Regions from separate parts of the Streptomyces sp. P1-3 genome, predicted to be linked through region 1. Evidence: riboswitches for the same ligand, from Rfam matches in the RefSeq annotation. Region 1 holds a riboswitch; the other holds the start of a gene.
What was found. A riboswitch is a leader RNA that binds a small molecule or an ion and turns the genes downstream of it on or off. The one in region 1 is predicted to bind thiamine pyrophosphate.
Positions count from the first base shown of each region.

Region 1 (4,259 bases):
GCAGTCTACGAGCCGACTCGCACCGGCCATCTACCCGCCGGTCCAGGCCGCCGTACTGCAGCCGAACGGTGACATGGCCACGGCCGGGGACCGGGCCCCCGGCGGCGCGGTCAGAACGCCGGGCGCTCCGGGTCGAAGTCCGCCCTGCCCTCGGTCGGCGACGAGGCGTGCGCGAAGTGCCGGCGCGGAATCCGGCCCGCGCGGTACGCCAGCCGTCCCGCCTCGACCGCGTGCCGCATGGCTCCCGCCATCAGCACCGGCTCCTGCGCCCGGGTGACCGCCGAGGCGAGCATCACCGCCGCGCAGCCCAGCTCCATCGCCAGCGCGGCGTCCGAGGCGGTCCCGGCGCCCGCGTCGAGGATCACCGGGACCCGCGCCCGCTCGGTGATGAGCTGGAAGTTGTGCGGGTTGCGGATGCCCAGACCGGAGCCGATGGGCGACCCCAGCGGCATGATCGCGGCACAGCCGGCCTCCTCCAGCCTGCGGGCCAGCACGGGGTCGTCGTTGGTGTACGGCAGGACCGTGAACCCGTCGTCGACCAGCGTCTCGGCGGCGTCCAGCAGCTCGACCGGGTCGGGCAGCAGGGTCCGCTCGTCCGCCACCACCTCCAGCTTGATCCAGTCGGTGCCCAGCGCCTCACGGGCCAGCCGCGCGGTCAGCACCGCCTCACCCGCGGTGAAGCAGCCCGCGGTGTTCGGCAGCACGCGGATGCCGTGCCGCTCCAGCACGGACAGCACCGAGCCCTGCACGGTCGGGTCGAGGCGGCGCATGGCCACGGTCGTCAGCTCGGTTCCGGACGCGAGCAGCGCCCGCTCCAGCACATCGAGGCTCGGCGCCCCGCCCGTACCCATGATCAGCCGGGAGCCGAAAGCGGTCCCGGCGATGGTGAGGGGGTCGTCCGCCATGGTCAGCCTCCCTGGACCGCGGTGAGGACCTCGACGCGGTCGCCGTCGCCGAGGCGGGTGGTGGGCCACTGGCTGCGCGGTACGACGGTCTCGTTGACGGCTGCCGCGACCCCGCTGGGGGCGGCGGTGAAGGTGGCCACGAGCCGGTCGAGGGTGAGACCGTCGGGGATTTCGCGCGGCTCACCGTTGACGCTGACGGTCATGCGGACTGCTCCTGATCGGATGCGGGGGAGGCGTGGAAGCGCTGCGGGGAGAACGGGCGGGCCTGCTCGGGCAGCGTCCCGGAGGTCAGCACCTCGGCCATCACATCGCCGGTGACCGGGGTGAGCAGGACGCCGTTGCGGTGGTGGCCGGTGGCCAGATGCAGCCCCGGCAGAGCCGTCGGGCCCAGCAGCGGGGCGTTGTCGGGGGAGCCGGGGCGCAGCCCGGCGCTGGTCTCGGTGAGCGGCAGCTCGGTGATGCCGGGCACCAGCTCGTGGGCGTCGCGCAGCAGCTCGTAGACGCCGCCCGCGGTGACGGTGGTGTCCCAGCCCAGTTCCTCGGTGGTGGCCCCGACGACCAGCTCGCCGTTCTCCCGCGGCACCAGGTAGACGTGTCCGCCGCGCACCACGGCCCGGACCGTCCGGGACAGGAACGGCCCGTACGCGGCGGGGACCCGCAGCCGCAGCACCTGGCCCTTGACCGGGCGGACCGGCGGCAGCACCGCCTCCGGCAGCCCTGCGATCCGCCCGCTGTGGCTGCCTGCGGCCAGCACGGTCTGGCCCGCGGCGAGACGGGTGCCGTCGGCCAGCTCGGCCCCGGTGACGGCGTCCCCGCTCATCTCGACCCGGTCCGCCCGCGCGAGGTGGAAGACGACCCCCGCGCGCCGGCACGCGGTCAGCAGCGCCGCCGCCAGCCGCCGCGGATCGGTCTGGTGGTCGCCGTCCACGCGCAGCCCGCCCTGGACGCCGGGGGCCAGCATCGGCTCCAGACGGCGGCACTCGCGGCCGCTCAGCCACCGCGCGTCCAGCCCGCAGTGCTGCTGGAGTGCGTGCAGCTCCCGCAGGTGGGCGCGGTCGTCGGCGTCGAGGGCGACGGCGAGGGTGCCGCAGGCGCGGAAACCGGTGTCCTGGCCGCTCGCCTCCTCCAGCTCGGCCGTGAAGTCCGGGTAGCGGCGCGCGGAGGCGAGATTGAGGCCGAGCAGCGTCTCCTCGCCGTAGTGGAGTTCGGTGACGGCGGCCAGCATCCCGGCCGCCACCTGGGCGGCGCCGCCGCCGGGCGCCGGATCGGCCACCGCCGTGCGCAGCCCCCGCTGCGCCGACCGCCAGGCCGTGACCAGGCCGATGATGCCGCCGCCGACCACGAGGACGTCGTACGGTCTGTCCGTTGCGTGCATGGGCTTTCTCGCCCCTCCCTTCGCCGGCATGACCCGGATCAGGTTCGTACGGTCGGAGGCCGCCTCAGCCTCCCTCTCAGCCCGGTGCGTCCGGGCTCCCGCGAGTGCGTGTGCCGACACCCTAGTACGCCCGCCGAATCGGCCGGAAGGGCGAGCGGAGCCTCCCGGGGAGCTGACGATGTGCCAGAGATCTCCTCGCGCGGTGCTCCGGCCGACCTACGATGATCAGGTGACTGATGGGCTGAGCGAGCGGAAGCAGACCGGGACGGACGGCGGCGGGCCGGGTGTCGTGATCGCCGGCGCCGGGATGGCCGGTGTCCAGACCGCCGTCGCGCTGCGCGAGGAGGGCTGGTCCGGCGCCATCACGCTGCTGGGCGCCGAGCCCCACCAGCCGTACGACCGGCCGCCGCTGTCCAAGGGGCTGCTGCTGGGCAAGGCCGAAGGCGCCACGTTCGACGTGGACTTCGCGGCGCTCGGCGTCGAGCTGCGACTGGGCAGCCGGGCCACCGGAGTGGACCTGGAGCGGCGGCGCCTGCGGACGGACGCCGGTCCGCTGCCGTACGACCACCTGGTGATCGCCACCGGCGCCGAGCCGATCTCCCTGCCCGGCACCGAGCAGCTGCCCGGCGTCCATCTGCTGCGCACCCTCGACGACGCGGAGCGGTTGCGCCCGGTCCTGGCCGCGCAACACGACATCGTGGTGGTCGGCGCGGGCTGGATCGGCGCGGAGTTCGCCACCGCGGCGCGCGAGGCGGGCTGCTCGGTGACGGTCGTCGAGGCCGCGGAGCGGCCGCTCGCCGGAGCGCTGCCGCCCGAGGTCGCCGCGTACATGGCGGGTTGGTACCTGGACAGCGGCGCCGAGCTGATCACCAGCACGCGGGTCGCCGCGGTCGAGGAGGGCGGTGTGCTGCTGGCCGGGAGCGCCGCCCGGGCCGAAGGCCCCGGGGGAGGGCGGCGGCTGCGGGCGGACGCGGTACTCGTCGGCATCGGCGCCCGGCCCGCGACCGGCTGGCTGGCCGGCTCGGGCATCGAACTGGCCGCGGACGGGTCCGTGCTCGCGGACGAGCGGCTGCGGACCTCGGCGCCCGACGTGTACGCCGTGGGCGACTGCGCCTCGTTCCCGTCCGCCCGCTACGGCCGGCGGCTGCTGGTGCACCACTGGGACAACGCGCTGCAGGGGCCGCGGACCGTGGCCGCCAACCTGGTCGGCTCGCAGCGGCCGAACTTCGTCGGCGCGGTGTACGACCCGGTGCCGTACTTCTGGTCCGAGCAGTTCGGCCGGTTCGTGCAGTACGTGGGCCACCACGCCGACGCCGACGAACTGGTCTGGCGCGGCGACCCGAGCGGTGCGGCGTGGAGCGTGTGCTGGCTGCGGGAGGGCGCCCTGATCGCTCTGCTGGCGGTGGGCCGACCGCGTGACCTGGCGCAGGGCCGCAAGCTCATCGAGAGCGGCGCGGAGATCGACCGGGCGAAGGCGGCGGACGCGTCAGTTCCGCTCAAACTCGCGGCGCTGTGAGCCCGGCGGCTCCTGCGGGGCACGCCGCGCGACGCCGTCGGGACCCGGCGGGGCGGCCGGCGGAGTGACTCCGGGGCCGCGGAGCGTTCGCCGGTTGTCAGTCCCGGATGGCAGGCTTGGCCCCGTGACCGAGATTGACGCAAAGACCGATGCTCTCGTGCCCGCCTGGCTCACCCTTCCCGACATCGCGGAACGGCTGGACGTCGAGGTGACCCGTGTCCGGCAGCTGGTCAAGGAAGGCCAGCTGATCGCCGTGCGCCGTGGCGAGAACCGGGTGCTCCAGGTGCCCGCCGACTTCATCGGAGACGGAAAGGTCGTCAAGGGGCTCTCCGGGACCCTGACGCTGCTGAAGGACGACGGCTTCAGCGACGAGGAGATGCTGGAGTGGCTGTTCACTCCGGATCCGACCCTGCCCGGCACCCCCGCACAGGCCCTGCGCGAGAATCGCGGCACGGAGGTGAAG
Region 1 covers NZ_CP192512.1:5,888,235-5,892,493, forward strand. Annotated here, with positions in the region: gene ACQUSR_RS25110 (thiazole synthase) at 111-905, opposite strand; gene thiS (sulfur carrier protein ThiS) at 908-1,108, opposite strand; gene thiO (glycine oxidase ThiO) at 1,105-2,280, opposite strand; TPP riboswitch at 2,278-2,392, opposite strand; gene ACQUSR_RS25125 (NAD(P)/FAD-dependent oxidoreductase) at 2,588-3,796, shown strand; gene ACQUSR_RS25130 (Rv2175c family DNA-binding protein) at 3,921-4,259, shown strand, end outside.

Region 2 (4,259 bases), 3.8 Mb from region 1:
CCGAGGGCGCGTGGGTCGCCGTGGCGCTCACCGCGCTCGCGGTGCTCGTCTGGCGGATGACCGAGCCGCCGGAGAACTACCTGCGCGATGTGACCGCCGGCGTCTTCACGGCGTTCTACGTCCCGTTCCTCGCCACCTTCGTGGCGCTCATGCTGGCCGCCGACGACGGGCCGAAGCGGGTGGTCACCTTCCTGCTGCTGACCGTGGTCAGCGACACCGGCGCGTACGCCGTCGGCTGGCGCTTCGGCAAGCACAGGCTCGCGCCGCGCATCAGCCCCGGCAAGACGCGGGAGGGGCTGCTGGGCGCGATCGTCTTCGCCATGGCGGCGGGCGCGCTGTGCATGCAGTACCTGATCGACGACGGTGTCTGGTGGCAGGGCATGCTGCTCGGGCTCGCCGTCGCGATCAGCGCGACCCTCGGCGACCTCGGCGAGTCCATGATCAAGCGGGATCTCGGGATCAAGGACATGGGCAACCTGCTCCCCGGCCACGGCGGCATCATGGACCGGCTGGACTCGCTGCTGCCGACGGCGCCGGTGGTGTGGCTGCTGCTGGTGATCTTCGTCGGGCAGGGGTAGAACGCCGCTGAGCTGCGCGAACGTGACGGAGGGTCCCGTTATCCACAGGATGGCGGGGCCCTTCGCTCGCGTCTGCGACACTGGTACGACCATGCCGAAGCCCGGAGAACTCACTTTCGTCGCCCCGCGCGGAGCCAAGAAGCCGCCGCGGCATCTCGCCGACCTCTCGCCCGCCGAGCGCAGGGAGGCCGTCGCCGCCATCGGCGAGAAGCCGTTCCGCGCCAAGCAGCTGTCGCAGCACTACTTCGCCCGGTACGCCCACGACCCGGCGCAGTGGACCGACATCCCGGCGGCGGCCCGCGAGAAGCTGGCCAGTGAGTTGCTGCCCGACCTCATGAGCGTCGTACGGCACATCTCCTGCGACGACGACACCACGCGCAAGACCCTGTGGCGGCTCTTCGACGGCACGCTCGTCGAGTCGGTCCTGATGCGGTACCCGGACCGGGTCACCATGTGCATCAGTTCGCAGGCGGGGTGCGGCATGAACTGCCCGTTCTGCGCCACCGGCCAGGCCGGACTGGACCGGAACCTGTCCACGGCCGAGATCGTGCACCAGATCGTCGACGGGATGCGGGCCCTGCGCGACGGGGAGATCCCCGGTGGACCGGCGCGGCTGTCGAACATCGTCTTCATGGGGATGGGCGAGCCGCTGGCCAACTACAACCGCGTCGTCGGCGCCATCCGGCGGCTCACCGACCCCGAGCCGGACGGGCTGGGACTGTCGCAGCGCGGCATCACCGTCTCCACGGTCGGCCTGGTCCCGGCGATGCTGCGGTTCGCGGACGAGGGCTTCAAGTGCCGCCTCGCCGTATCGCTGCACGCGCCCGACGACGAGCTGCGCGACACCCTCGTCCCCGTGAACACCCGCTGGAAGGTCCGCGAGGTCCTCGACGCCGCCTGGGAGTACGCCGAGAAGTCCGGTCGCCGGATCTCCATCGAGTACGCGCTGATCAAGGACATCAACGACCAGGCGTGGCGGGCAGACCTGCTCGGCCGGCTCCTCAAGGGCCACCGGGTGCATGTGAACCTCATCCCGCTGAACCCGACCCCCGGGTCGAAGTGGACGGCCTCCCGTCCCGAGGACGAGAAGGCCTTCGTCGCCGCGCTGGAGGCCCATGGCGTGCCCGTGACCGTCCGGGACACCCGGGGCCAGGAGATCGACGGCGCCTGCGGGCAGCTCGCGGCCGCCGAGCGCTGAACCGAGGCCGGAACGGCCCGGCTGAGCACGGCACGACGGCTGATACTGTGCCTTCGCACAAATGAACAATCCGACAGGGGAGCGCGCACAGCGCTGAGAGTGCGGCACGGCCGCAGACCCTCGGACCTGATCCGGGTCATACCGGCGTAGGGAGTCAGCACAACCGATGAACACCAGCCTTCGGCGCGCCCTCGGGGCCGCCCTCCTCGGCGCGCTCGCCACCACCACCCTCGCCGCCTGCGGCGGCTCCGACGACAAGGGCGACGGCGGCTCCAAGTCCGTCACCCTGGTCACCCATGACTCCTTCGGCATCTCCCCTGAGGTGCAGAAGGAGTTCGAGCGGAAGAGCGGCTATCAGCTGAAGATCCTCAAGAGCGAGGACGCCGGGGTCGCCGTCAACAAGGCGGTGCTGTCCAAGGGCCACCCGGAGGGCGACGTCTTCTTCGGCGTCGACAACACGCTGCTCTCCCGCGCGCTGGACAACGACCTGTTCACCCCGTACGAGGCCAAGGGGCTGGACCGGATCCCGGCCGCGGTCCAGTTCGACCGGGACAAGCACCGCGTGACGCCGATCGACACCGGCGAGGTCTGCGTCAACTACGACAAGAAGTACTTCGCCGACAAGAAGCTGGCGCCGCCGCGGACCTTCGACGATCTCATCAAGCCCCAGTACAAGAACCTGCTGGTCACCGAGAACGCCGCCACGTCCTCGCCCGGCCTGGCCTTCCTCCTGGCCACCGCCGCCCGGTATGGGGACGACGGCTGGCGGGACTACTGGAAGAAGCTCAAGGACAACGGCGTCGAGGTGGTCGACGGCTGGAACCAGGCCTACAACGACCGGTTCTCCGGTTCCGCCGGGGGCAAGAAGGCCGGGGGCGACCGGCCGCTGGTCGTCTCCTACGCCGGCAGCCCGCCGGCCGAGGTGTACTTCGCCAAGCCGCAGCCCAAGAAGGCGCCGACCGGCGTCGCGACCGGTACCTGCTTCCGGCAGACCGAGTTCGCGGGCCTGCTCAAGGGCGCCCGGAACGAGGAGGGCGGCAAGGCCCTGCTGGACTTCCTGGTCAGCAAGCGGTTCCAGGAGGGCATCCCGCTGACCATGTTCGTCAACCCGGTCCTCAAGGGGGCCGAGCTGCCGAAGCTGTACACCGACTTCGGCGCGAAGGTGGACCACCCCGAGACCATGGCTCCCGAGAAGATCGCCGAGAACCGTGAGCCGTGGGTCAAGTCATGGTCTTCCCTGGTCCTGTAGAGACCCCTGGCGGCGGTCCCGCGAAGACCCCCGGTCATCGCGGCGCCGCGACGACCGCCGTCGACGGTCCTGAAGAGGCCGTCGCCAGCGGATCCGGGAAGGCCACGGCCCGCCGCGCCGCCCCGCCGCGCCGCCGCGACCCGCGTGGCGCGGCGGTCCGGCTCGGCCTGATGGCCCTGCCGCTGGCATTCTTCGCGGTCTTCTTCGCGTATCCGGTGGCGGCCATCGTCACCCGCGGGCTCAAGGCCGAAGGCCGGTGGCGGTTCGACCGCGTCGGCGAGGTGCTCGGCGATGACGGCATCCGCGACGTCCTGTGGTTCACCACCTGGCAGGCCGCCGCCTCCACCGCCCTGACCCTGGCCCTCGCCCTCCCCGGCGCGTACGTCTTCGCACGCCTGGACTTCCCCGGCAGGCGACTGCTGCGCGCCGTGGTCACCGTGCCGTTCGTGCTGCCTACCGTCGTCGTGGGCACCGCGTTCCTGGCCCTGCTCGGCCGCGGCGGACTCCTGGACGACCTGTGGGGCGTACGTCTGGACACCACCGTCTGGGCGATCCTGCTGGCCCATGTGTTCTTCAACTACGCGGTCGTCGTACGGACCGTCGGCGGGCTGTGGGCGCAGCTCGACCCGCGCCAGGAGGAGGCGGCGCGGGTCCTCGGAGCGGGCCGCCTGGCGGCCTGGCGGCGCGTCACCCTGCCCGCGCTCGCGCCCGCGGTGGCCGCCGCCGCACTCATGGTCTTCCTGTTCACCTTCACCTCCTTCGGCGTCGTGCAGATCCTCGGCGGCCCCCACTACGCCACCCTGGAAGTGGAGATCTACCGGCAGACCGCTCAGCTGCTGGACCTGCCCACGGCCGCCGTCCTCAGCCTGGTGCAGTTCGCGGCGGTCGCCGCGCTGCTCGCGGTGCACGCCTGGACCGTGCGGCGCCGGGAGAGCACCCTGCGGCTGGTCGACCCGGCGCTCACCGCCCGACGCCCGCGCGGCGCCGGCCAGCGGACGCTGCTCGGCGTGGTGCTGGCCCAGATCGCGCTGCTGATCCTGCTGCCGCTCGGGGTCCTGGTGGAGCGGTCCTTCGACACCCCCGACGGCTACGGCCTGGCGTACTACCGCGCACTGGGGTCGGTCGCCGACAGTGGCGGGATGTTCCTGGTGGCGCCGGTCGAAGCCGTGTGGAACTCCCTCGAGTACGCGGCCGTCGCCACCCTCATCGCCCTGATCGTCGGCGGGCTCGCCGC
Region 2 covers NZ_CP192512.1:2,043,683-2,047,941, reverse strand. Annotated here, with positions in the region: gene ACQUSR_RS08360 (phosphatidate cytidylyltransferase) at 1-578, shown strand, start outside; gene rlmN (23S rRNA (adenine(2503)-C(2))-methyltransferase RlmN) at 670-1,776, shown strand; TPP riboswitch at 1,842-1,946, shown strand; gene ACQUSR_RS08350 (thiamine ABC transporter substrate-binding protein) at 1,943-3,025, shown strand; gene ACQUSR_RS08345 (ABC transporter permease) at 3,196-4,259, shown strand, end outside.
Region 2: it holds a riboswitch for thiamine pyrophosphate, as region 1 does, so the genes downstream of both, ACQUSR_RS08350 (thiamine ABC transporter substrate-binding protein) here and thiO (glycine oxidase ThiO) in region 1, are expected to answer to the same signal.